3 regions of the Glutamicibacter sp. ZJUTW genome follow, and region 2 is predicted to be linked to each of the others. Evidence: riboswitches for the same ligand, from Rfam matches in the RefSeq annotation. Region 2 holds a riboswitch; each other region holds the start of a gene.
What was found. Region 2 has a riboswitch for S-adenosylmethionine ahead of F0M17_RS01305 (methionine ABC transporter ATP-binding protein). Riboswitches for the same ligand answer to the same signal wherever they lie in the genome.
Positions count from the first base shown of each region.

Region 1: linked by a shared signal. The riboswitch ahead of F0M17_RS13835 (OsmC family protein) and the one ahead of F0M17_RS01305 (methionine ABC transporter ATP-binding protein) in region 2 are both predicted to bind S-adenosylmethionine.
Region 3: linked by a shared signal. The riboswitch ahead of F0M17_RS04525 (bifunctional o-acetylhomoserine/o-acetylserine sulfhydrylase) and the one ahead of F0M17_RS01305 (methionine ABC transporter ATP-binding protein) in region 2 are both predicted to bind S-adenosylmethionine.

Region 1 is NZ_CP043624.1:2,941,558-2,943,812, reverse strand. Features, by position in the region: gene F0M17_RS13840 (FadR/GntR family transcriptional regulator) at 1-95, shown strand, start outside; gene F0M17_RS13835 (OsmC family protein) at 186-731, opposite strand; SAM riboswitch class IV at 763-884, opposite strand; gene F0M17_RS13830 (DEAD/DEAH box helicase) at 1,025-2,255, shown strand, end outside.
Region 2 is NZ_CP043624.1:268,965-271,219, forward strand. Features, by position in the region: gene F0M17_RS01300 (SDR family oxidoreductase) at 1-395, opposite strand, end outside; SAM riboswitch class I at 706-797, shown strand; gene F0M17_RS01305 (methionine ABC transporter ATP-binding protein) at 890-1,909, shown strand; gene F0M17_RS01310 (methionine ABC transporter permease) at 1,906-2,255, shown strand, end outside.
Region 3 is NZ_CP043624.1:960,144-962,398, forward strand. Features, by position in the region: gene F0M17_RS04515 (CPBP family intramembrane glutamic endopeptidase) at 1-205, shown strand, start outside; gene F0M17_RS04520 (VOC family protein) at 303-947, opposite strand; SAM riboswitch class IV at 1,120-1,239, shown strand; gene F0M17_RS04525 (bifunctional o-acetylhomoserine/o-acetylserine sulfhydrylase) at 1,332-2,255, shown strand, end outside.

The DNA.
Region 1 (2,255 bases), 950 kb from region 2:
AGGCCATCCACCACGCCTTTGCGACGAATCAGCGCGAACGGGCAGCCCAGCTGCTCGAAGAGCACATCAACTGGTTCTACTCGCAGACGCGGTAGGGATAAGCAAGATTTCAGCATGCGCATGGCGCCCCGGATAACGGTTCGGAAATTTTCCGATCCGGCCCCGGGGCGCCATTGCCGCATCTGCTAGCTGGCGATGCTCACCGCAGTGGTCACCGGTACCGGGTTGGCGAACAGATCCAGTACCGGGCAGTGGGCATCCACTGCCTGGCGCAGTTCTTCATAGCGTTCGGCCGATTCGGGGCCGGTGATCTGGATGTCCAGTTCCACCGACGAGAAGCCCGGGCGGATGGACTTGTCAATGCCAAAGAGGCCACGAACATCGAGGTGGCCGTTGGCCTGGATCTTCACCTCGTCCACCTGGATGCCGAGGTTTTGCGCGTACAAGCGGTAGACCACAACCTGGCAGGAGATCAGCGCGCCGAGCGCATATTCCACCGGGCTTGCCGCGGCATCATTGCCGCCCAGGGCAGCTGGTTCGTCGACCTGGAAAGTGTGCTTCCCGGAGACAATGTTGCTGGCTACCGAATCGAACCCCTCGCCCTCGACGGTAAAGGTCAATTTGGCGCTTTGCGGGGCCGCCGAGATGCGTTCGCCCCAGCCCTTGCCTGCTTCCTGCAGGCGCTGTGCGCGGTCTTCGGATACGGTCAGGGTAGATGCTGCATTAGACATGAGGAATTAATCCCCTTTCTGGCGCAAGGGGCGCCATCGCTTACGCACCTTGGCGTTCAAGATGCGTCGAATCTTCACCTGGGGCACCCCGCACAATGACGCAGGAGGGTTGCCGTCCACTCAGCCAGGGCTCAAAGAGCGGAACTCGTGATTCTGTGGTTCTTTTCTATCGGCTGACGTGCCAGCGCGTAAAGGGCAGGGGTAACTTTTCGTCATCGGGCAACTTGTCTGGCTGCTCGCTAAGATGGAATCGAGCTCTCGGGCACCCACTGCACGAACAATGAACGGCGAGTATGGAATTCCAGCTGACACTTTCTGCGGCCCAGACCTTGGTGACCGAATCCGAATACAACCTAGGCCAGTTCCTCTGCGATTCCGGAAAAGTGGAGATCGTCCACCGGGACATGAAGCCGGGATTTTCCCGCATTTCCGCAATGGTGCTGCGCGAATCGGTGATGGCCGAGCTGCAAATCAACCGCGGCAATATCAGCTTCACCAGCTTCTGCAGCAAGCATCCGGGCGTTCAATCCTGCGAGGATGTCGCCGCCTTGCTCATTGAAGTCACCACCGAAGAAGACCAGGGCTTCTTCGTCTCCGACTCCGGGGTGGACCCTTTCGCATGGAAACGCAACAGCAAGCCGCAGTGGGAACGAACCCTGGACCGTCTGCTTCCAGCAATTCCAGATGAGCAACTGGTTGACGAGGAACCGCTGGGATTGATCCTGAAAGTGGTCAGCGAACCCCGTTACGGAGGCGCGGACGCGCTGACCTTGCAGGCGCGGCCGGCCCGCCGGGGCACCAAGAGCCCTTGGGTCCAGACTGGAGTCAGCTGGCGCAACGTCGCCTTCGATGAGCGCTTCTCCAAGAAGCAGCGCCGAGCGGTCGTTGAACTGGACCGGCTGCGTGAACACGTAGAACAGAGCACCTACCGGCATTCGTGGGATCCCAAGGACTGGATCTCGCTGATGGATCTGCCTGGCCAGGACCTGCTGGATGCCTTCGAGGCTCTGCGCGACGCCGGAGTGCAGATCGTCAACGGCGGTTCCGCTGCCAAGCTCCCGGTGGAATTCAGCGAGATACCAGCCATGGCGCACGTGGATGTGCGCCGCACTGAACAGGGCCTGCGCATGGAAGGCAAGCTGCGCGGGCCGCGCGAAGAGCACCACCACCTCTTGCCGATCGGTACGCCACCGAGCCTGCTGGCCTACGCCTCCAGCCCCTTGCCGAAGGCCAAGGAACTCGGATTGGCGCAGTTCGCTGAACCTGTCACGAAGGAACTGGCGGCGTTCATCGAATCCGGTGCGCACATCATTCCGGATGGAGCCATCGAGCTTTTCGAGACCCAGCATCTGGACCGATTGCGCGTGATGGCGCCGCTGAAGAGCGAAGATGGCAGCTACCGCATCCCGGTTCCCGCGCGCCCCAGCCTCAAGCTGTCCTTGGAAAGCATCCAAGCCCCGCTGACCGTGCGCTATTCCTGGGAGTACTCATCTAAGGGGCCTCGCCAGCATGCCGTGGAAAAGG
Region 2 (2,255 bases):
ATGCCGGATCCGGCCAGCAATCGCTCGGTGGCGATGTGCTCCTCGGCGAGCTCCATGCCGCCGGTCATCGCGTTGGCAATGGACGTGTAGGCGATCAGCGAGACGTCCACCTGCTTGGCGGCGTTGATGATGTTCTCATGCTGGGCAACGCGCTGGCCCACTTCGCTGGAGGAGATCAGCAGCAGCTTGTCGACGCCTTCAAGCGCAGAAACCAGATCTGGCTGGACGTTGTAATCGGCAACGCGGGTTTCCAAGCCCTTGCCTGCCAGCGGGGCCAGCTTTTCCTCCGAACGGCCGATGGCAATCAGCTGCGCGGGATCGGCCCCGCGCTCCAGCAGCGCATCGATGACGAGTCCTCCGAGTTGTCCGGTGGCTCCGGTAATTGCGATCTTCATGGCAGTCCTTTCAAAAGCAGTCGGTGATTCCAACCGTAGGCCGGCATCGAGTATTCCCGATGCCGGGCCGGGCCGCGGCATCAGCGGCCGGCGGTTGCCGGGGAAGGCTCCGGCCGAGCGCAAATCCGCCGGAGCACTTCCGACTTGGAAAGTCATATGAACGGCAATGAGACGAATCATGACGCCGAAGATGATGCCGACGGCCCGCAGTGCCGGATCGGAAATGACGTGATGTCGCAGTGTTGCGCAACTCTTGGCTTGGTCCGGCCAGGGAACGCATGCTGGGAACACCTGGCCTCCAAGGCCGGGCAACCCATCCAGAGCGACCGAGAGACCTGGCTCGTTGACGTCGCAGCAACCACCCGAACCACGGGACGGTGCTACCGCCAGGACCGATGGAGCAGTGGCTGCCACCGGGCCACGCCTGGCTACGAGCCGGCACAGCCTCGGCCCTGGGCAGTCCTTCCCGGTGCAACATCCAAGGAGCACGCAGCATGATCGAGATCAAGGACCTGCACAAGCACTATGACACCGCTCAGGGGCGCATCGAGGTGCTCAAGGGGATCGACCTGTCGGTGCCGGAAGGCTCGATCACCGCAGTGGTCGGCCCTTCCGGGGCAGGCAAATCGACCCTGTCCCATTGCATCTCGCTGCTGGAGAAGCCCAGCAGCGGGCAGATCCTCGTTGACGGCAAGGATCTCGGCGCGCTCTCTGGCAGGGCCTTGCGCGCTGAACGCCGCGCCATCGGCACGATCTTCCAGAACTCGGCCCTGCTGAGCCGGCTGAGCGTCGCCGAGAACGTGGCCCTTCCGCTGCGGAACCTCGGGGTGGTCCACCACGAAATGCAGCAGCGGGTGGCCCAGCTGCTGGACCGGGTCGGGCTGCTGGAGAAGGCGAACGCCTATCTCGGGCAGCTCTCCGGCGGCCAGCGGCAGCGCGTCGGCATCGCCCGGGCCCTGGCCCTGCGGCCACGGCTGCTGCTCTCCGACGAAGCCACCTCGGGCCTGGATCCCGAATCCACGCACCAGGTGCTGGGGCTGCTGGATTCGCTGCGCAGCGATCTGGGCTTGTCCATCATCCTGATCACCCATGAGATGGATGTGGTGCGGCATGTGGCCGACGAGGTCGCCCAGCTGGCCGGCAGGCGCATTGCCGAGCACGGAGCCCTGCATGAGCTGGTGGCCTCCCCAGGCTCGGCGACCGGGGAGAAGCTGCTGCCGCTGCGGGCCGAGGACCTGCCGGCAGGCTTCGACTATGCCGTGACGGTGGCCTACCGCAAAGACCGGGTCGATCCCGGCTGGATCTCCCGGCTGGGCATCGAGCACGGGATCGCGGTGGCCCTGCTTGGCGGTGCCGTCGAGGCGCACCACGAGGGGACCTTGGGCCGCGTGCGCTTGGGCGTGCGGGGCACGAGCCCTCAGGACCTGGTCCGGTTGCTGGACGGGTGGGGCCTGCAGGCCGACCCGGGCAGCCTGGCCCGCAACAATCGCGAACTGGTGGAGGCCAACGCATGAGAATCCCCTTTGAAAGCGCAGCGGTGGGCACCGACACTCCGTGGCAGCAATTGCCCGAGTTGATGCTGCCGGCCTACGGCCAGACCTGGGCCATGGTCGGAATCGTCATGGCCCTGGTCATCAGCCTCGGAGGACTGATGGGCATCGCGCTGTACAACACCGATCGACAGGGGCTCTTCCCGCGGGCGCGCCTGCATGCGGTGCTCAGCTGGATCGCCAACATGGGACGCTCCCTGCCGTTCCTGGTGCTGATGGCAGCGATCATCCCCTTCACCAAATGGGTCACCGGCACCACCATCGGCATTGCCGCGGCTGCCGTGCCCATGACCATTGCCGGCATCCCGTT
Region 3 (2,255 bases), 690 kb from region 2:
CGGTTCTGCAGTGCTCCGCGGCAGCTACCACCTCTACCAGGGCGTGGGGCCGATGATCGGCAATATGCTCATGGGCATCGTCTTCGGCTGGGTGTACCAGAAGTACGGCCGGGTGATGCCGCTGGTCATCGCGCACTTCCTGCTCGATGCTATCGGCTTCGTCGGCTACGCGCTGATTGGGCCTGCCATCGGAATCGGCCAGTAGTGCCCGAAGGCCTGCGCCAGCGACTGAAACGCCATTAACGAAAAAGGTAGGTGGGGACGCCATTGTCCCCGCCTACCTGCGTTCGTTTCCGAGTTTCCTACAGCACCACGGTGCCGGACTCGGTTTCAAAGGTTACCGACATGATGCCCGGAGTGCCATTCGGCGCTTCATATTGCATGGTGACGGCGCCCAAATTGACGTTCTGCGGCTGGCCCAGCCAATCCAGCACCCGATCGCGTGAGCCGGCGATGGAGATCTGGCTGATCTCGCCGACAGGCTCCAGCGCCTTGGACGGATGCAACGGCTCGGAGCCTTCATCCCAGGAAATCAGGTACGGGACCTGCGGATCAGCGATCAGGCCCTTGATGCCGATTTGCTGCCAGGTAAGTTCGCGGCCATCCGGGAACTTGCGGTTCCCCGGCACGGACTTGCGGCCCAAGCGGTCTTCGGCACTGGATAGATCCTCCACGGAGACGCACCATCCCATCCATCCGCCGCCGAGCTCCGAGCGGGCGCGCACGGCCTGGCCGAAGGGAGCCTTGTCGCTGGCCGGGTGGTTCAGGACTTCAACCACTTCCAGGTACTGGCCATGCTTGAGCGGGAAGATGACATTGCGTGTTCCGAATCGTGGATGCACGCCGCCCTTGACGAATTCCAGTCCCAGGGACTCGGAGATTCTTTCAGCGGTTGGCAGCAGCCCGTCCGGGCCGCATGCATAACTTACGTGATCTAGCCTCATCATGTGCCCATCATGGCAACATGTGATGCGAGTCTCTACTTAGGCTCCCCTAAGTGCGCTGATGTTATCGAATACTCTGCGGAAAATCTGCGGAATTCGCGAAATATGACCGATTGAGTCCAATCCTGGTCCACTGCGTTGCAAAGATCTTCGGTTTTCGGGCAAACTGATAGCAGGTCATGAGTTCCAGTAACAAGCCCCGGCTTACTGGGCGGCAACCCTCCAACCGCGGTGGGGTGCCCCGGGTGAAGACCTGGCCCTTGAATGCACAAGGCATCAAGGACAAGCGCGGGTTACCCCCTGGAAGTCGTTTCGATACGGTGCTTCCTGTCGGTGTCTTTTCAGCGGCGTACCCCCATAGTCATGAAACGCTATTTGGAGGAAACCATGAGCAACAACTGGTCATTTGAAACCCGTCAGATCCATTCCGGCCAGACCCCGGATCCGACGACCGGAGCGCGAGCTCTCCCGATTTTCCAAACCACTTCCTTTGTCTTCCCGAGCGCCGAGAGTGCCGCTGCCCGTTTCGCGTTGCAGGAACTGGAACCGATCTACACCCGTATCGGCAACCCGACCACCGACGCCGTGGAAACCCGCATCGCTGATCTGGAAGGCGGCGTTGGCGCGCTGCTGCTGTCCTCGGGACAGGCCGCCACCACCTTCGCCATCCTGAACCTGGCCGAAGCCGGCGACCATCTGGTAGCCAGCCCGAGCCTGTACGGCGGAACCCAGAACCTGCTCAAGCACACGCTCAAGCGCTTGGGCATCGAAGTCAGCTTCGTCTCCGACCCGGACAACCTGGACGAATGGCGTGCCGCGGTGCGCCCGAACACCAAGGCCTTCTTCGGCGAAAGCATCTCCAATCCTCGGCAGGACGTGCTGGATATCGAGGGCATCTCGGAGATCGCCCACGAAGCCGGCGTGCCGCTGCTGGTGGACAACACCCTGGCCACGCCATACCTGATCCGCCCCATCGAGTGGGGCGCCGATATCGTGATCCATTCGGCCACCAAGTTCCTTGGCGGCCACGGCAATGCCATCGCCGGGGTCATCGTGGACTCGGGCAACTTCGACTTCGCCAAGGACGCCGAACGCTTCCCGGGATTCAACACCCCGGACGAGTCCTACAACGGCCTGGTCTTCGCCCGCGACCTGGGCGTCAACGGCATCCTCGGCGCGAATCTGGCCTACATCCTCAAGGCACGCGTGCAGCTGCTGCGCGATCTGGGTTCATCAGTGGCGCCGTTCAATGCGTTCTTGATCGCCCAAGGCCTGGAAACCCTGTCGCTGCGCATTGAGCGCCACGGCCAG